4 regions of the Colwellia sp. BRX8-4 genome follow, and region 1 is predicted to be linked to each of the others. Evidence: predicted binding sites of a transcription regulator. Region 1 holds the regulator's gene; each other region holds the start of a gene.
The links. Region 1 encodes sigma-54, which starts transcription at its own class of promoters, with help from an activator protein. Its sites were predicted from a motif close to GTTGGCACGNNNNTNGNNT; they were not measured.
Positions count from the first base shown of each region.

Region 1 (5,087 bases):
ATTTACCATCGATGGTAAAGGTTTAATTGTCGACTTAAACACCAACCAAATGACACTAACTAAACATGTGAAATCAATTTATGAAATTGTTAAAAAATAGCCTACTGTGCTTATTGTTATCAACTCCGCTATTTTCGTCAGCTTTCGCTGAAAAATTTGATATAAAACAAAAGATTGAAATTAACGCTTCAAGACAAGCCGTTGATCTTAAAAATAAAATATTCAGCTATATTGATAACGTGGTGATCACTCAAGGTTCATTAGTTATACGTGCTGATTTAGTACAAGTGCTGACTCAATCTGGCAGTGAAGAAAAAACCTATATCGCTAAAGGGAAGCCAGCAACCTTTAAACAAACCTTAGCCGATGGTACTCCTCTTAGCTTACAAGCAGACGAAATAAGATATGAGCCCGCAAATAATTTAGTGATAATTTCAGGAAATGCGTTATTACAGCAAGAAGGTAGTGAGGTTAGTGGCAGTAGAATTACTTACAATATTGCCACTCAGTATGTTAATGCTGAAAGTAAATCTAACGAACGCACTAAAACGATTTTTCAGCCGAAAGAAAAAATTAAAGCGACAACCACAGACGCGAAAACTCAGGAAAAAATTAATTTATGAGCACTAGCACCCTAATGGCAAAAGGCCTTGCCAAAGCCTATAAAGGCAGAAAAGTGGTTAAAAATGTCAGTATGCAAGTTTCAGCAGGACAAATAGTCGGTTTACTAGGCCCAAATGGTGCCGGAAAAACAACTTCTTTTTATATGATTGTGGGTTTAGTTGAAAGTGATAGTGGCGATATTATCTTAAATGACGAAAACCTGACGTTAGCGCCTATGCATGAGCGTGCGAGAAAAGGCATCGGATATTTACCACAAGAAGCCTCTATTTTTCGAAAACTCAGTGTTTACGACAATATTATGGCTATTTTACAAACACGAAAAGAATTATCAGATGCTGAACGTGAAGAGAAATTAGAACATCTTGTTGAAGAATTCAACATAGGTCATATCAAAGATAATTTAGGCATGAGCTTATCTGGTGGTGAACGCCGCCGAGTAGAAATTGCTCGCGCATTAGCTGCTGAACCAAAATTTATTTTATTAGATGAACCTTTTGCTGGTGTTGACCCAATTTCAGTAGGTGATATTAAAAAAATTATTCTACACTTAAAAGAACGTGGCATTGGTGTGTTGATCACTGATCACAATGTACGTGAAACTCTCGATGTATGTGAACATGCGTATATTGTTAGTCATGGTGAACTTATTGCAGAAGGTACTGCAGATCAAATTCTTGCAAATCAACACGTAAGAGATGTATACCTTGGTGAACAATTCACGCTATAGTAGTCAGTAAATGAATAGTATCTTCGTATGAAAAAAACGAAAATATCCCATTAAAAATAATAGGAAGTTAATGACCTAAATGCGCCCTACTCTACAACTCCGCATAGGACAACAATTAACCATGACGCCACAATTGCAGCAAGCAATCAAATTGCTGCAACTGTCTACGTTAGAGCTTCAACAAGAAATTCAGGAAGCCTTAGAAAGTAATCCATTATTAGAAATGGATGAGTCTTCAAATAATCCCGAAGATAAAAGTACTGACAACCTTGAAGAAGCTCACACTGCCGGTACTGGTGATGTTAAAGAAGCCCCTGCTTCTGATGGTAGCGAAGACGCTACGCCTACCATTGATGAAATCACCACCACTGAAGCCATGGACAAGAACGATATCCCTGAAGAATTAAACATGGATACCACTTGGGATGATAACTACACGGCCGGTGCAGCAAGTTCAAGCTCAGGCCCAGCTTCAGAAGATTATACTTACCAAGGCGAGACTCAAGACTCCATTCAAGATCATTTGCGCTGGCAAATGGAATTAAGCCCTTTTACCGAAACAGACCGCGCTATAGCGACAGCAATTATTGATGCTGTTGATGACGCCGGTTACTTAACGGTATCTAGTGAAGACATTTTAGAAAGTGTTGCCATTGAAGGAGTAGAGCTTGATGAAATTGAGGTGGTACTAAAACGTATTAACCTCTTTGATCCTGTCGGTGTCGCTGCTCGTTCTATTTCAGAATGTTTAATCATTCAACTTAATCAATTTGACCCCGCTACACCTTGGTTAGCAGAAAGTAAGTTAGTTTTGCGTGACCATATTAATCTGCTGGGTAGCCGAGACTATCGTACATTAATGCGTAAAACTCGACTGAAAGAAGAGCAACTGCGCGAAGTGGTGCGTCTTATTCAATCACTTGATCCTAGACCCGGCGATAGTGTGATGAAGAGTGACGATCAGTATGTTATTCCTGATGTGTCTGTTGAAAAGAAAAATGGCCGTTGGGTGGTCGAATTAAACCCTGATACTGCGCCAAAACTTTCGGTGAATCAGCAATATGCTTCGATGTCACGTTCGATGAAGTCGACAGCGGACACACAATTTATTCGCTCAAATTTACAAGAAGCTAAATGGTTTATTAAAAGCTTAGAAAGCCGTAATGATACCTTATTAAAAGTGTCAAACTGTATTGTACAACGTCAAATTGGCTTTTTTGAACATGGTAATGAAGCCATGCGTCCAATGGTTTTAAATGATATTGCCGAAGCTGTCGATATGCATGAATCAACCATTTCACGAGTGACGACACAAAAGTATATGCATACGCCACGTGGAATTTTCGAACTGAAGTTTTTCTTCTCAAGCCATGTTGGCACCGAAAGCGGTGGCGAATGTTCATCAACAGCTATTCGTGCATTAATCAAAAAATTTGTTGCTGCCGAAATCCCAGCAAAACCACTTAGTGATAGTAAAATGGCTGATTTATTAGCCGATCAAGGGATAAATGTAGCTCGACGTACCATAGCAAAATATCGAGAGTCACTTTCTATTCCACCTTCTAACCAACGAAAAAGTTTACTTTAACGAAAAGATGAGGAATTAAGCTTATGCAAATTAATCTTTCTGGCCACCATGTTGACATTACCGAAGCTTTACGAGAAAACGTCACGACTAAGATGGCAAAATTAAACCGACATTTTGATCATATCAATAATGTTCATGTTGTTCTCACCGTTGAAAAATCAAATCAAATTGCTGAAGCGACTGTTCACGTTAGTGGCTCTGATTTACATGCAAAAGCTGAAAATGCTGACATGTATGCCTCTATTGATAGTCTTGTTGTTAAGCTTGACCGGCAAATATTGAAGTACAAAGGTAAAACGAATCAGCATTAATGCTGTTTATCGCCTGTTCACTCACCAAAGAATCTAAGTAGTATAATGAAGTTGCAAGATATCCTTACCCTTGATTGCACCCTGTGTGCGATTAAGGGTACAAGCAAAAAAAAACTCCTTGAAATAATTAGCGAAACTGCGGCAAAAAAATTCGATAATATTGATACTCATCAATTATTCGAAAGCTTAATGGCGCGTGAAAAAGTTGGCTCTACCGGCATAGGGAATGGCATTGCGATTCCTCATGGTCGATTAACTAATACGTCACAAGTTATTGCTGTATTGCTGACCAGTGAACAAGCCGTTGAATTTGATGCGATAGACAACCGTGCTGTCGATATTATTATTGCGTTATTTGTCCCCGAAGAAAACTGCCAACAACATTTAGATACCTTACAAAGTATCGCGCAAATATTTAGTACTAAACAATTCGCAAAGCAAGTAAGAAAATGCCAAAATTCGCAAGAGCTTTTTACTTTAATAAAGCATGCTAAACGTTAATAAAATCTAATAATAATCCAGGAAAACTCAAATGAAACTCTTGATAGTCAGTGGTCGCTCAGGGTCAGGTAAAAGTGTCGCCTTACGTGTACTCGAAGATTTAGGCTACTACTGTGTCGATAATATTCCGGTGAATTTATTGCCTGCATTAGCACATACCGTTATTAATGATTACGACAAAGTAGCGGTTAGTTTAGATGTACGTAACTTACCCAATGACCCTAATGACGTTTCAGAAATATTAGATTATCTACCAAAAACGGTAAAACTCGATATTCTGTATTTAGATGCTGATGACTCTGATCTTATTCGACGTTTTAGTGAAACGCGTCGTTTACATCCTTTGATTAAACAAAATATCCCACTTGACCAAGCCATCTCTTTAGAGAAAAAGCTGCTTGAACCTATTTCCACGCGTGCGGGTTTGTATATTAATACCAGTCAGTTATCACCTCATCAATTATCTGATTTAGTGCGTGAGCGAATTTTAGGCAAAACCTCGGCATCTATGGTGGTGGTGTTTGAATCTTTTGGCTTTAAACACGGTGTACCACAAGACGCAGATTATGTTTTTGATGCACGTTTTCTGCCTAACCCTTTTTGGGAAACAGACTTAAAAGGTTTTACCGGTTTAGATCAACCCGTGCGAGACTTTCTTGCTAGCCAACCGATTGTCACTAAATTTATCTGGCAAATTAACAGTTTTATGATGACGTGGTTACCCCACTTAGAAAGAAACAATCGCAGCTATATTACTATCGCCATTGGTTGTACGGGTGGAAAACACCGATCGGTTTATATTGCAGAAATATTAGCAAACAATCTTAGAAAAGAACGCGAAGATGTTCAGTCTCATCATCGCGATATTAAAATACAAAGCACTTAATAACGGTCACTGTATGCCAAAATATAATAAATCATTAACCATTAGCAATAAACTGGGATTACATGCACGTGCTGCAACTAAACTTGCCCAGTTAAGCCAAAAGCTTAATGCTAACGTTACTATTTGCTTAGAGGGCAAAGAAGCTGATGCCAGTAGTATTATGGGGTTAATGTTACTGGCCGGTGGCTTTGGAAAAACCGTAGAGGTTATTACCCAAGGAGAAGATGCTCAACAAGCACTTGACGATGTATGCCAGTTATTTTCTGATAAATTTGATGAAGACGAATGATAAAAAGACTGAATAAAAAATAAAGTTACGTTATCATTCATTACAACACCTTAGCCAGCGCATCTTGACTAAGATATAAACAATATAATTTTCGTATTACTGCGGCACAGGAAAACTTTATGCCGGAAATATCAGAGCAACAACAAAATCATCAACGCCTG
Region 1 is NZ_JACGVS010000005.1:41,906-46,992, forward strand. Features, by position in the region: gene lptC (LPS export ABC transporter periplasmic protein LptC) at 1-100, shown strand, start outside; gene lptA (lipopolysaccharide transport periplasmic protein LptA) at 81-623, shown strand; gene lptB (LPS export ABC transporter ATP-binding protein) at 620-1,351, shown strand; gene H4J56_RS06065 (RNA polymerase factor sigma-54) at 1,431-2,939, shown strand; gene hpf (ribosome hibernation promoting factor) at 2,963-3,250, shown strand; gene ptsN (PTS IIA-like nitrogen regulatory protein PtsN) at 3,296-3,751, shown strand; gene rapZ (RNase adapter RapZ) at 3,783-4,637, shown strand; gene H4J56_RS06085 (HPr family phosphocarrier protein) at 4,651-4,926, shown strand; gene mgtE (magnesium transporter) at 5,046-5,087, shown strand, end outside.

Region 2 (5,087 bases), on a different contig from region 1:
GATGCCGCTGGTGGTATTCAAGGTTTTCCGGGGGTTGCACCTGAACTTGCGGTTAACGAGAGCCGTGATGTTGTTTCACTTTTTGCGGAGTCTGTGACCCAAATCAATGACTTTATCGAGCTCAGTGCGGCCATTCGTTATGATGATTATGATATATTTGGTAACAGCACCAATACAAAACTTGCGGTGCATTGGCAAGCACACCAGCAACTTATTTTGCGCGGAGCCTATAGCACAGGTTTTCGTGCACCTTCTATGCAGCAAATGTATTTCAATAATATCAGTACACAGTTTATTGTTGACGAAAGTGGCTCATTGTTGAGTGAGGAAGTGGAAACATTCAGAAATGATAGTACTTTGACCACTCGACTCGGGGTGCCTTCTTTAAAAGAAGAAGAATCTGACAACCTCAGTGTTGGCTTTATCTATAGCCCTACTGAAAATGTAGATATTAGCTTTGATTTTTATCAGATTGATATTGATAATCGTATTGTCATTAGTAGTAAATTGGGTATGGGAATATCACCTCTACTCGACCAAGCTTTTACTGAGGAGTCTGTTACCAAAGGACAGTTTTTCTTAAATGGTGCAGATACCGCAACTCAAGGCACAGATATTGTTGCTACTTGGCAGACTCAAGCTTTTTCTGGAGATATTAACTTCACCTTAGCGGCAAACTTTACCAATACAGAGGTAACCAAGTTATTTACACCTGATCACAGCACACTGCATACCATTAGCGTTGAAGAAATTTTTTCACAGCAAGATATTTCTATCATTGAAGAGTGGCAACCACGCAATAAAATAAGTGTAAACACCCTTTATAAAAACCAGCACTGGACCATCAATATATTGTTCAATCACTATGGTAAATATACAATAACCGATGGTGGTAAACAAACTTATGGCGCAGAGCTATTAACTGATATTAGCGTTAGCCATCAAATGTCAAAAAATCTTGCGGTCACTGTGGGTAGTCATAATTTATTTGATGTTATGCCTGACAAAAATCGTATAGGAAACTCTCGAGGAGGCACAATTGAAGATCAACAAGGTAATATCATTGTTGATAGCACAGGTGTATTCAAATATTCACGCCGATCAGCTCCTTTCGGTTTTAACGGCGCATATTTTTATGCAAGTCTGCAATATGATTTTTAAGGGTGTGCTGTTAACACTTAATAATAGGTAACCGCTTTAATTTCACGTTTGGGTGAAGAAGCTAAATAAATATTATAAACATCTTCAAAGTCTAAACTTAACTCTGTGGTGTAACTGTCGCCAACAGGATAGCTTTTAATCACTTTAGCTGCGCGGATGACACCTTGAACTGACGCTGACACTTCATTTTTACCCATTATCAGTTGTGACATGGTCATTTCACCATTTATCTTTTGCCCATAAACTTGTTCTGCAAGTTCTGCATAAGCGGCAAGCTTTGAGGCATTAATCGCCATCAACATACGCTGCGTTTCATGTTGTGAGTTTTGCAAACTTATCGGCGCTTGGCCAATAGCATGTAACACAGGGAAGGTTTCAGGCTTAACACTTTGCCATTGTACGTGTTTGTCATAAACACTAGAACAGCTGGCAAGTAACAAAGCTAAACTACCAGCGGTTAATATATTAAGAATAATTTTTTTCATCATAAATACCAAAAGTTAGTCCTACATCAATATAAAAAACTAATTAACAATTTTAATTGAACGTTCGTCTTCTGCTAACATAACGCTGTTTCGAATGATTAATCCATCTTTTATCCGAACACTTTCATCTTGATTAATCTGTTCACCAATTACCCAGCTTGGGATAAAAGATTGTGCCGTGGCAACAACAACACGTGATTGCATACCAATCATCCGAGCATTAATCATCACACCATTTTCTTGTTCCATCATGGTACCGGTTACAACATAGTCAATAATCTGCCGCTCTGGCAGCTCTTTCCAGTCGCGACTAAAAACATAATCACCTTGAGCAGTAACACGAATATGTCCCGTCGTTTTAAAATCAATAACAACTAAACCATGGCGCTGTAATTCATGAACAAAGTTCTCTGATATTTGATTACCCAGCCAATTAGTTGACTCAAGGTTTTCTAATTCGACAAAAGAAGCTACCGCGATAGGTGTTTTAGGGTTTACAAAAGAGCTGCTTTCAAGCATCTGATAAGTAAGCCCTTTAACAACATCTGCTATCGCATGTCGAGGTAGATTGAAACTGTCAATTTCACCTCGTACTTCTTGCTTTGATTTATAAAAATTATCTTCATCACTCATCATATTCATTGATGAACACGACATCAACGTTGGAATAAATAATGGAATAAGCCACTTTTTCATTGAGCTCCCCTTGATCGCTCTGAAAGCGAATAATCAGTTTTGCAGTAATATCGATAAACGACATCAAATAGTTTCTAATATAAATAAAGCACAAATCGCGCCAATCTATAAAGTTACTTGCGTATTAAAATAAGTGGGCATAGAAACTGCATATTCGACAGTAGATATTAAACCTTTTTTACTGACGGACTTCATATGCGCTTATTTATATCAGCTCTACTTTTATTTTTTATCACTCATTCTGCTGATGCCCAGTGGTATGAAGCTCAGGGAAAGTCAGTAATAATGCAGGGCAATGCCGAACGAGCAAAAACATTAGCCATAGAGAATGCATTAAAAAAAGCCTTACTCGTTGCCGGAGCTTCCGTATCGAGTGTGCAAAAAACGGTTAACGGATTATTGACACAAAATGAAATAAATATTCGCGCCAGCGGTACCGTAAATTCTTTTGAGCTGGTTGATGAAAATTATGAGGGCAATTTGGTCACCGTAACCATTCGTGCTGACATCTTCCCACAAAGTAAACAGTGCTTCTCTTCTGATTATCGAAAGTCTTTATTAATTACCCGTAGTAACTTAATGCATAGAGAGCAAGCGAGTATCGGTAAAATTTATGCTCTTGATAATAAATTGATGGCTAAGCTTGCTTATAAAATTAACAACCAAGGTATTTATCTCGACACCCGATTGTTATTAAAAGAGAAGTCTCAGTTCTCAAGATTAAATAACAGCTTACAAGTTGAAGCAATAAAAAATCTCACCATGTCGTTAGCTAATATCAGCGATACTCAGTATGTCATGTATTCTGAAATTAATGACATTAGCTTTACACAAGACTCAACCAACGGTTGGCAGTTCTGGCAAGAAGATGTTTTTAACCGTCAGTTTAGTGTCAGCCTATATATTTACAACGGTACTAATGGTGAATCTGTCTTCACTAAGCAGTACCGTAGTTCTGCCCCATGGGAATTTGGCAAACGTCAGCAAGTTGATGTTCATAGCGAAGTATTTTGGCAAAGCCAATACGGAATGGCCATTGAAAAAGTGTTAGGGGATATGATCATTGATATCGACGAAAATATGATGTGTCAACCTACTCGTGGCAAGGTAGTTCAAATAGCTGGTAATTCGTTAACGATTAATTTAGGTAAAAGGCATGGCGTAAAAGTTGGTGATGAGTTTTCTCTATTACACTTAAATAATATCATTACTGACTCAGGAAAAACCTATGCCGGTTTTAACGTTAGCCCTTACACAGTAAAAATAACCCAAGTGTCTCAGCAAAGCGCACAGGCAATGACTACTGACGGGCAATTACTGGGTAACATCCAATTAAATGATTTAGCGGTGCGTTACTAACTTCATCGCTATATAGAACGTTAACGTTACCAGCATGCTGGTAACGTTAACGTTGTCACTGTTTTGCGCCTTATTCGTTTGACAGACTAATACGTTTAATCAATAAAGCAGAAAGTCCAGCAAACAAAGCGGAAATGATTAAACAGGTAATTAAGTTAGTAAATTGATAAATAACACCTGACATCACAGTCCCTAATAACCTTCCCAGGGCATTAGCCATATAATAAAAGCCAACATCCATAGAAACGCCATCTTCTTTCGCCATGGCTACAATCACATAGCTATGTAGCGCAGAATTAATAGCAAAAACAGCCCCAAAAATAAATAAGCCTGCAATAATAATGATTTCAGTACTGATGTTGAGCTTGGTCGCATAAAACATCAACAGTGCTAACAACAAGGTAACACCGGATAAAATCATCCCCCAAGTAAATAACAAATGACCCTTGATATTATGTTGGTTATTTTTAATAAAAAATTTAGGTGTTGAGCCTTGAACAATACCATAAGCGATAATCCATAACGCCATAAATATCCCAACATTAGTATGTTGCCAACCTAAATTACTGACCAAATATATCGGTAATCCGACAACAAACCAAATATCCCTAGCAGCAAATAAAAATAAGCGCGCGCCCGCCAAATAATTTAATGATGGGTGATTTGAGAATATCTCTTTAAATTTAACTTTGTGCTTTGCCTTACCTAAATCACCCTGCAATAAAAACAGGCTAAGCATGAAAACAATCGCTAGCACACTCGCCATTATTAGCATGGCTACTGAAAATCCCACAGTACTTAGTAACCAGGCACCTAGGAAAAAACCGATACCCTTTAAGGCGTTTTTTGATCCTGTAAGATAAGCAACCCAACGGAAAAGAACAGCGTGATCTTGGTTGTTATTGCTCGTTGGTACCAACGTTTTAATACTGCTTTTAGCGCTCATCTTATTAAGATCTTTAGCTATACCCGACAGCGCCTGTGCCAACATAACCCAGATAACGGTTAAGTATTGTTCAGGAACTGTTAGCATTAATAAAGCAAAAACTTGACTGAACAGACCAATATTCATGGTTTTATTCAAACCAATTTTTGCTCCTAACCACCCGCCAACTAGGTTGGTTATCACGCCAAAAACTTCATAAAATAGAAATAACATCGCAATGGCAAGCGGGGAATAACCTAGATGATGAAAATGTAATAATACCAGCATACGCAAAGCACCATCGGTTAAGGTGAAAAACCAATAGTTAGCGGTAATTAATAGGTACTGTTTTACCGCACTAGGCAGTGCAGTTATTTTGTTTAACATAAAGGTACCAATGATGGTATTTTCGATTGATGTTGGCGTATGCTAATAAATAATCAAGAGTATTAAACATTAGC
Region 2 is NZ_JACGVS010000010.1:101,682-106,768, reverse strand. Features, by position in the region: gene H4J56_RS10425 (TonB-dependent receptor) at 1-1,161, shown strand, start outside; gene H4J56_RS10420 (LPP20 family lipoprotein) at 1,179-1,646, opposite strand; gene H4J56_RS10415 (FlgO family outer membrane protein) at 1,686-2,342, opposite strand; gene H4J56_RS10410 (flagella assembly protein FlgT) at 2,538-3,701, shown strand; gene arsJ (organoarsenical effux MFS transporter ArsJ) at 3,772-5,013, opposite strand.
Region 2: a site for sigma-54 is predicted at 2,476-2,494, ahead of H4J56_RS10410 (flagella assembly protein FlgT). Genes of this name have one in related genera too.

Region 3 (5,087 bases), on a different contig from region 1:
CTCAAGGTTGTTTAAAAATATAATATTAGTACTTTTTTTGGCTATACGCTTTAAAATATCGAGCGCTAACGTTTCGTTTTTTTGTTGCAGATAAATATCAAACAACTTTAAATGGGAGTCAAGATTTTCAGCATTCCATGAAATAGATCGTTTTAAGCTGAGTGTAGCGCCTTCAAAATCTGATCGTGACAATTGTGCATCAGCAAAAATATTATAAACATTTGATTTATCATTACTATTTTTAACCGCCAATTCGAAAGTACTAAACGCTTTTTGGTATTCTTTATCTGCCATGTATAAATTAGCCAGTGCTAGATAAATACTTCCTGCTTTGTTGTTTTTGTTTAAAAACTCACTGGTTAAGGTTATCGCTTCTTTCAATTGGCCAAGCATGACTTGTATTTCAATAATATTTATTAATGCATTGGGGTTAGTATTATCAACACTGTAGGCTTTTTTGTAGGCTGATAACGCTTCATTATTATTGTTGGTTAGGCGATGTATATTACCTAGCTCAATCAGTAAAAATGAATTGGGTTCTGTTAGTTCAACGATTTTCTTATTTATTTTTGCTATCGCTTTTTCTGGCTGTTGTTCTATAACATCGATTCTTGATAAATGGACAAGTGTCCTAAGGTTGTTAGGGTTTAACTTTAGTGATTGTTCTAGTGATTCTTTTGCTAGTAGGTGCTGTTCTAATTGACCTAATAAAATACCTTTTTTTAAGTGCAAAACGCTATCATCACTTTGTAAAATTAACGCAAGGTCTAATTGCTCTAGTGCCTGTTCAAACTGATTGTTTTGTTGGAAGGCCTCTGCGAGCAGCACAATAAAACTTATATTAGCATCTATTGATTTTGCTAATTGAAGGTGAGTAATAGCTTGTGGGAACTTTCCTGTTAAAATTTCTAACTTTGCTAACTCAAATAAAGGTTGGGGATTTTCTTTATCACTGTCAATAACATCTTTGAGGTAATCTTCAGCAAGTTGTAGTTCTCCTAATACGGTATAGGTCTGACCAAGAAGCGACCATGTTTCAACGTCGTCAGGGGCTACTAGCTTAGATTTTACTAATAATGTTTTTGCACGAAAGGGATTATTTAATGCGAGTTCAATTTGAGCGGCTAACTTTAACGCTCTTATATCGTCACTAATAATAGCGATATATTTTTGCAAAAAATCTTGAGCCTTTAAGTTTTCTTGTTGCTGAAAACTAATCACACCCGCTAAATAAAGATACACGGGATTCTGTTTCATTATATCTTCGGGTAATCCCATTAATACGGTATTGATATGAGCGGTTGTTTTATTAACTTCTTCAGTATTACCTAAGGCACTGTTTGCAATTATCTTTAAATAATTTGCTTTCGGCTCATTGGGGATTTCTGTGATGATTATACCAAGGTCGTTTAAAGCAAGTTGAAAATCACCCAGTTCAATATATAAACTGGCTCGTGTAAGTAACGCAGGAAAATCTTTATTATTTAGCTCAATAACTTGTGAAATTATTTTTAACGATTCAATCCGATTGCCAGCTTGCTGTTCTATATTAGCAAGCATTGTCAAAGCGACACTGTTTGTTGGCGATAAAGAGAGTGCTTTATCAATATAGGCTCTTGCTTGGAGCATATTTCCATTAAGCAGTTCTACTTGTGCTATGCCTAATTGGGCTTTGATACTACTAGGCATATACTCTAAAGCTTCTTGGAATAAAACTTTTGCTTGCGCTAAGTTATTCATCGCTATAAAAGCACGTCCTTGCAATACGGCAACTTTACTCAGTTGTTGTTTTTGAGTTATAGAAGCCATTGGCGCATTAATTACTTTTTTATATTTTTGCTGTAAAAGATAAGCTTCAAGCATTAACGGCAGTATTTTACTTTCATCAGCATTCTTTTCTTGAGCGTTTTCTAGTTGATTTTCTGCCGAAGCGCCATCACCCATAGCAATATATACTTCGGCGAGTAACACCATAGAAGGTAAATGTTCAGGATCATTTTTTAAGGCATTCTTTAAATGAATAATTGCCGCATTGAGTTCAGAAAGGTAAAAGCTTGCTAGGGCATCTTCATAAGGTTTATCTGCGTTTTGATCGGGCAAAGCCAGAGCATGCGAACTCAGCAATAAAATTGTGCCGGAGAGTAAGGCTAAAGTCGTTTTTACCAAAGAGGCCATTTAATTATTTCTCTTATGAAAATCAATTGCTAAGGATACTAGGAGTCATTATGAATATCTAGCAGATCTTTAATTGTTTAAGTTGTACCGTTAATAGTTGTCGATATTTTTTACACTTTTAGGTAAAATAACCGATATATCAAATAATATAATCCTATGCACTTAAAAATAAAGGGCTTTTTAATCTTGGCTTGAATATTGAATTGTGTGGGGTCAATAAGTAAATAAAATTTATACATAGTCTTGTGTTTTTATTACACATGTTATTTATGCCAGTATTTAGAAGTAGGTTTAAAATATGAAATGTTTAAAATGGATTGCAATCGCTGCACTTTCAGTATCAAGTATTAACGGGTTTGCTACAACACTTACCGCCGAAAACATAATGAATCAGTACACTGATAAAGGTTATTCTGATATTCAAGATAATTATATAGGTAAAGGTCATAGTAATGACATCAATGGTAAATCTTATCTATATGACGTTGACCAAATGTTTGTTTCTCGTGTCGGTACCACACTATCTGTTGATATCTTTACTGCATTTTACAACGATATAAATAGAGACGGCATCAGGCTTGGTGATTTGTTTATGGCTGCTGATAATAGTTTTAACAGTACTGGAGAATCGCCTTGGGATCCCCAAGGAAATACCTCAGATGACAGCTTTACTAGCGCTGCAGCTAATTCAAATACCGGCACAAATTGGAACTACGTTTACGATTTAAGTGGTGCACGTAATTCTAATTCAGGAACTGGGCAATTAAAGTCGAATTTTGGTGCTAATCAAGTTGTTTCTTCAACGACTCTTCATGGTAACAGTGCCCGTGCTGATCAAGCGGTTATGCTTGCTGATAATAATCATACTGATAAGATTCATGATTCATCTTCATGGTATGCAGATACTTCTTATAGCTATGCTAAGACCGTTGGTGGAACATGGAATGGCTACGGTAAGGTGAGTTTTACCTTTGACGTTACTGGAACTGCATTAGCGACAGCTAATCAAATTGCCTTTCGCTGGGCAATGACCTGTGCTAACGATATTATTGAAGGTGTAGTTTCTTTTGCTCCACCTACAGATACTATTGCAGTGCCGGAGCCACAAACATTTGTATTAATGTTACTTGCTATGTTTGGTCTTATTTACCGTAGAAAAATAACTCACTAATTTACTATTAGCTACTGACCCGTTAGTGGTTTAATTAATGCGCTATATTTAATTATATAGCGCATTTTTTGTATATATTTCAGATTAAATTCTTCTTCTTGCTGATAAATTTTACTATCTCAGACAATACTTGACTAAATTAGTCAAGTTTAAGATAATACACGCGAGACACTCCCGTAACATCTTTGTAAGTAGAGCAATATGTCAACTCCCGAATTACCAATAAAATTTTCCGATGCCGCCGCAAATAAAGTATTATCTTTGATCACAGAAGAAGAGAATCCGGAATTGAAATTACGTGTTTATGTAACAGGTGGTGGTTGCTCAGGGTTTTCATATGGATTTACTTTTGATGAAAAAGTAAATGACGGTGACATGACTATTGTGAAAAAAGGCGTCACTATGGTTATTGATCCTATGAGTTTACAATATTTAGTTGACGGCGAAGTTGACTATATTGAAGGTTTAGAAGGTAGTAGATTTTTAGTACATAACCCAAACGCTTCATCAACCTGTGGTTGTGGATCTTCTTTCTCAATCTAATTCTCTTTAGTTACATTGCGATTAACAAAAAGCCAGCGAAATATCACTGGCTTTTTTGTGCTTTTTTTTCAGCTACGGCCATTCTTTTATTTAAAAAGTTTTTTAAATTAGGCATGCTATTACACCTGATACTGCCGCCAAGCAAGGTTGACATCGCTTTTAGCGCACTATTAAATTTACTGCTATTACAATCTACCTCTTTAATTTTTGCTTTCGCTGGGGCTAACTGATCATACGTTGTGATGGATTGGCCAACGGTACTCTTCTTGGTTAGGTATTTAGTTAAGCTGTCGTTTGCAGCGTTTTCACGGGCTTGGTTATCTAAACGTTGCTTAAGCTTCTCCAGTGACGTTTGACTCATTTTTTTACTTGATGTTTTACTCTCCAACACGTTTTTATCAATTGGCTGTTTAGATAACTTTGCAGGCTGTATCTTCCTATTATTGGTTTTTTCTAACCATTCATTACTTCTTTTTTTTTCATCTGTTGGCATGGTTTCTTTAATGGCTAGCGGTTCCTTGCTGGAAGTAAGAATCGCTTTTTTCCTTAACCGTAAAGGAAAATATAGGCGAGCTTGAATAATAGGGTTAACCGAATCGTTATTTTTTACTGCGCTAAGTGGAACTGTTGATAACCCTTGTGTAAAAATGATCAGTACAGCTATATGCAAGATAATCGAGAAGGTCAGTCCTTTGCTTAATTTATTCAAATGTAATCCTCCTTGTTTACTTTATATTTAGCGCTGTAGTATTGAGCTATAAATCTTTTAAAAGTTCAGTATTCGCTTAATTAGGGCTCAATGGTTTTAATAAAGATAGTTTGCCACTTTTTTAAGGCGAACCTATTTGCATGTCGGCGCAAGATTCTTGATACTGAATTAATTCTACAATCAATAATATCTATAAAAGGGAATATAATGCTTAAAGTGCCTTTTCAATCTGTAATAAAAACGCTTGTTTTCAGTAGTACTTTGTTAGCTTTATCAAGTTCAGCGGCAACACTGACTGAATCAGAAACTAAGCAACTGACACAATTAAAAAATACCGCTCTGCAATCTAATTTGTCCTATCAAGTCTTAGAATCTTTAACCACGGAAGTGGGGCATCGATTAATGGGTTCAGAAGGTGATAGAAAAGCTGTCATTTGGGCGCAAGCTAAAATGAACGCTTTAGGCTTTGATAAAGTGTGGACAGAAGAA
Region 3 is NZ_JACGVS010000001.1:61,078-66,164, reverse strand. Features, by position in the region: gene prsT (XrtA/PEP-CTERM system TPR-repeat protein PrsT) at 1-2,175, opposite strand, end outside; gene H4J56_RS00290 (PEP-CTERM sorting domain-containing protein) at 2,474-3,346, shown strand; gene erpA (iron-sulfur cluster insertion protein ErpA) at 3,548-3,889, shown strand; gene H4J56_RS00280 (hypothetical protein) at 3,933-4,598, opposite strand; gene H4J56_RS00275 (M20/M25/M40 family metallo-hydrolase) at 4,806-5,087, shown strand, end outside.
Region 3: a site for sigma-54 is predicted at 2,361-2,379, ahead of H4J56_RS00290 (PEP-CTERM sorting domain-containing protein). Genes of this name have one in related genera too.

Region 4 (5,087 bases), on a different contig from region 1:
GTACAATCGTTGTGATCACCGGATATAAATAACTAGGTAGGAACACGGCATCAGTTAAAAACCGTTGCATCCAAAAAACAATTAAATGATATAACGCCGATAAAACACCAACAATGAGTGATTGTTGCCAAACAGAGAAATTTCTAATTTTTTGAAAGTTGCCCGCGATAATATAAACAGCAAGGGCCATCGCCATCGTGTGCACACCGAGAATAGACCCCAGTAAAACATCAAGTAATAAGCCAACAAAACCAGCGGTTATAACATTAACACGCGCGGGTAAGGCTAAGCACCAGTATACTAAGACCACTAATACCCAGTCTGGACGAAAAACATCAATACTCTGGGGTAATGGCATAATGCTGGCGATTAAAGCGATAACCGTAGTAAAAATAATAATCAAAAGGTTACGTATCGACATTATTTAGTCCTGTGTTATCTTCACTTTTTTTATTATCAGGTACGTTTGGTGTTACTACTTTTTGCGAAGGCGCAAAAATCTCTGATGCTTTTTCAGGCCACAGCAATAATAAATAGCGTAATCGATCAATTTTAGCGACCGGCTGACTTTGTACTAAAGCAAAGGCATTTGCATCATTCTGTGAAACTTTGGTCACTCGTGCAACAGGATACCCTTCAGGGTACTTATCACCAAGACCTGAAGTTACTAATAAATCACCCGTGCGAACATCCGTACTGTGTTGCACAAAATTATGGGTTAATCTGTCTATTTGTCCTGTTCCTGAAGCGACTAAACGCACACCATTTCGACTAACTCTAACAGGTACGGCGTGAGTGACATCAGTAATTAAAATAACCCGACTACTATTAATGCCCACATGTAATACTTGCCCAACAATACCTTCATCGTCAATAACAGGTTGACCTTCAAAGACACCATCATCACTGCCACGGTTAATAACGACTTGCTGACTATACGGATCAGAGTCGACTGATATTATTTCAGCGACCATTTTCTTTACTTCACCACGTATCGGCGAGGCCAGTAATAAACGCAACCGCGTATTTTCTTTCTTGATAATTTCAAGTTCTAATAGTTGTTGATGAAAACGCAATTCTTCAACTTTATATTGCTGGTTATCACTGAGTAGTTGTCGCCGCGTAACAATATTTTCGGCAGCCCAAGTCATGACTTGCTTAGGAGTCGTCGCTAAATACTGTAAGGGGCTGACCAGAGACTGTAAATAACCTCGAATATTTTCAAAGCTATTCATTTTGTGATCGAAAAAAATTAAAGACACAGAACAAAACAGCACCAACAAGAGGCGGTGCTGAGGGGAAGGGCCATGTTTAAATATTGGATTCATATAAACCTAAAATTTATTTAGGGAATGGTCATCGTTAAGCTACATAGGTAAATTTAAGTAATAAATACAAGATGACATCAGTCAATAAGTACTTCTACCCGCTAAATTTACCCTACAACGACAGACGGAAGGTTACTTATTCATAAGAGAATAAATCGCCGCCGTGCATATCAATCATCTCAAGCGCTTTACCACCACCAAGAGCCACACACGTAAGTGGATCATCAGCAACGACAACAGGAATGCCAGTTTCTTCCATTAATAAACGATCCAAGTCACGTAATAATGCGCCACCACCAGTAAGTACCATACCACGTTCTGAAATGTCAGAGGCTAGTTCTGGTGGCGCTTGCTCTAAAGCAACCATAATAGCACTAACAATGCCGGTTAGTGGTTCTTGTAGTGCTTCTAATATTTCATTGCTGTTCAACGTAAAACTACGAGGAACACCTTCAGCTAAGTTACGGCCACGTACTTCAATTTCTAATACTTCTTCACCTGGGTAGGCTGAACCAATTTCATGTTTAATACGCTCAGCGGTTGCTTCGCCAATTAAACTACCAAAATTACGACGTACGTAATTGATAATGGCATCGTCAAACTTATCGCCACCGATACGTACAGAAGAAGAATAAACCACACCGTTCAATGAAATAATACCGACTTCAGTGGTACCACCACCAATATCAACTACCATCGAACCTGTAGCTTCTGAAACGGGCATACCTGCACCAATAGCCGCAGCCATTGGTTCGTCAATAAGATAAACTTCACGGGCGCCAGCACCAAGTGCAGACTCACGAATAGCGCGACGTTCAACTTGAGTAGAACCGCAAGGAACACAAACAAGTACACGAGGACTTGGGCGTAAAAAATTATTACTGTGAACTTGTTTAATAAAGTATTGCAGCATTTTTTCAGTAACAAAAAAGTTAGCGATAACACCATCTTTCATTGGGCGAATAGCTTCAATATTACCTGGCGTTCTGCCCAGCATTTGTTTTGCAGCAGAACCTACTGCAGCTACACTTTTTGAACCACCAGAGCGGTCTTGGCGAATAGCAACTACCGAAGGCTCATTCAAAACGATGCCTTGGTCTTTTACATAAATAAGAGTGTTCGCCGTTCCTAAATCTATTGATAAATCATTAGAAAACATGCCGCGTAATTTTTTAAACATAAGATCTAAATATCCTAAAGTGTTATAAAAAGAGAATTAATCTCTTTTATTCTCAACAAAGCATTGAGTTAATCAATGAGCATTTTGTCAAGTTTGTTAATAATATATTATATGGGCTAATCATACCTGAGTGTTTCAAATTTGTGTTGTTTGAATGATAAAAAACATCACTTTTTTAGCATATTTTTAATGACTAAGCCAAAATTGAGGGAATTGTTAATCAATAATGTATTAAATCCCTCATTCTTGTTAAAAAGTCATAGTAACATTTTCTCGATTTGGACAAAATGTTACAATTGCACAATTACGTTTATCGGTTGTGTTACTTACTTTTGCGGTGCAGTTACACTTTCGCCAATCTTTAGTCTTGTATTCAACACCAATAGTTCCCTAATTATTACCATAAAATGACAAAAATATTTTTACACTCGCCGCGAATTAAAAATCAATCTTTTTGGATAACCTATTTAATAAATTTCAGCATTTTACCACGAGATTACCATGCTAATTAATCATATTTATCGGTGAATAAAATTTCATGATGACTAATGAATAAAGATGAATGTTCGGCTTAAAAGCCAACTGTTTTTTATCGGCACATCTTTTCAAATAAATTTAGCGAGCCTAATATAGGTCCTATATAATTATTTTAAGGCAATAAAAAGCCCCGTATTGACGAGGCTGTTTGCACGTAAACGCTACAAATTCGAAACTATTGAATTACACGATTTCTCATGGATAATGCGATTAAAGCAATGGCAAAAATCATAATTGTTGTAGGTTCAGGTACTTGAGCTGGAGTATTGCGAACGTAAAAAGTATCGAAAAAGAAATTGTCATGAACATTAGAAACCCAAACGCTTGAAATGTCACTATCATCTAAATTAAGGCTATCAACACCCATATAGCGTGTATTCCAATATATCGCAGCTTCAATTAAACTCCCATTATCATTGGTAAAATCACTAAGTGTAAGTTCAGATAGTTCAAATAATTCTTCGTTTGTAGTTGCAAATCGCCACCCTTCATTTAGATGAAAATCTTCAGGGCTCATTAATTGATTCCCGTCATAAAACTCTGTATTTACATAAGATGCCCATACCCACTGAAATTGACCTTTAACTATATAAAACTCTTCAGGGATTACATCACTGATTATACAAACCTCATCTTCAGGATCGTCACAAACCCAAACACCAGATTCATCTATTAAGCCAGCATGAGCTGCGCTTGATAACAAATAAATTAGAAAAACAGCTAATTTCAAAGAAAACTTAATCATTATAATTCTCAATTAATGAAAAACTTAGTATATCAACTAGTAAGCACAAGTTATGCCAACCAGTAAATTCCATTAAAAAACAACAGGTTGCTCTTTTAGGTATATATACATAAAGTAAACTGTAAAAATTTCTAACACTTAATGCTAAAACACTGCAACAGACGTTATAGGCTTCTTGCTTCTATTTTAACGGTACGAGATGTTATAACACCGCCGATGGAACATTGACCTGTACTGGTAATAATATAGTAGGTTGTGCCATCAAATTCACCGTCATCATTACAGGTTACTAAAGCTTCGCAATTCTCTAAACCTTTAACATTCGAAAAATCAGGTTCAATTATAATATTTTGGCATGTCGTTCTTATATCAGTGTCATGAGGAAAAACTTCGAGTAATTGCCATTGAGCCCCCGTCTGCGCTGCTGCATATGCACGCGTACCGATAACTTCATAAGCTACAGACTCAGCACTTGATGATAATATTTTAACCAACCCCGCACCAAGTAAAGCCATTACCACAATGACAAAAATAGCGATAACGATAGCACTACCCTTTTGCTTGGCTGTGACTTGAATAACGCAATCATCGCGTTTATGTAAATTTATACTTCTATCGCTATGGAACATTCGGCACCTGTATTTCATTCTCAAATAAAATTTCTTCGAATTGCCTTGTAAAATATAATCGAATCGAAACAATTGCATTTCGCTGCAAATTAGCACCAATCGTACTAAAGGCAGAATCATCTTTTAGATATTCTGCCATTACAGCTCTATTGCTTAAGTTGACTGGCTCGCCGGTGATACTATGACTTGTCACATCGTATCGAATTAAACTATTATTGTCATCGCTGCCTTCGATACAATACATCACAGAGTCGTCGATAAAATATACTCTGTTGGTTGTTGATTCTTCGGCAAATAGCACTGAACTATCTAATGTTAAAACATGCGGGTCTATCGAAGAGTTAGTCGAATAAATTGCACTATCAATAGGATAAAACTTCTGATTAGATGAAAGATAAACATCATTCGAATTTAAAGGGTAAACGATCGCATTAAAGGTTACTACATCTGTAATACTGACCGTGGTCGAAGCTGGCACAATAGTAACTTTATCACTTGCTGAGTCTGGAGCAACGGGGATATCAACATAAATAGCACTAGATTGAATCGGCATAAACTCTAAACAGCCGTTGGTCGTTATCCGTGCACTATTAGGCAACGCACCTCTAAGTTCTCTGTTGAGTCTTTCAATGGCAAACCGGGCAGATGATAATATTTGATCTCGTGCC
Region 4 is NZ_JACGVS010000001.1:28,065-33,151, forward strand. Features, by position in the region: gene mreD (rod shape-determining protein MreD) at 1-421, opposite strand, end outside; gene mreC (rod shape-determining protein MreC) at 408-1,328, opposite strand; gene H4J56_RS00120 (rod shape-determining protein) at 1,465-2,508, opposite strand; gene H4J56_RS00125 (PEP-CTERM sorting domain-containing protein) at 3,221-3,790, opposite strand; gene H4J56_RS00130 (type II secretory pathway component) at 3,955-4,419, opposite strand; gene H4J56_RS00135 (PilW family protein) at 4,409-5,087, opposite strand, start outside.
Region 4: a site for sigma-54 is predicted at 3,832-3,850, ahead of H4J56_RS00125 (PEP-CTERM sorting domain-containing protein). Genes of this name have one in related genera too.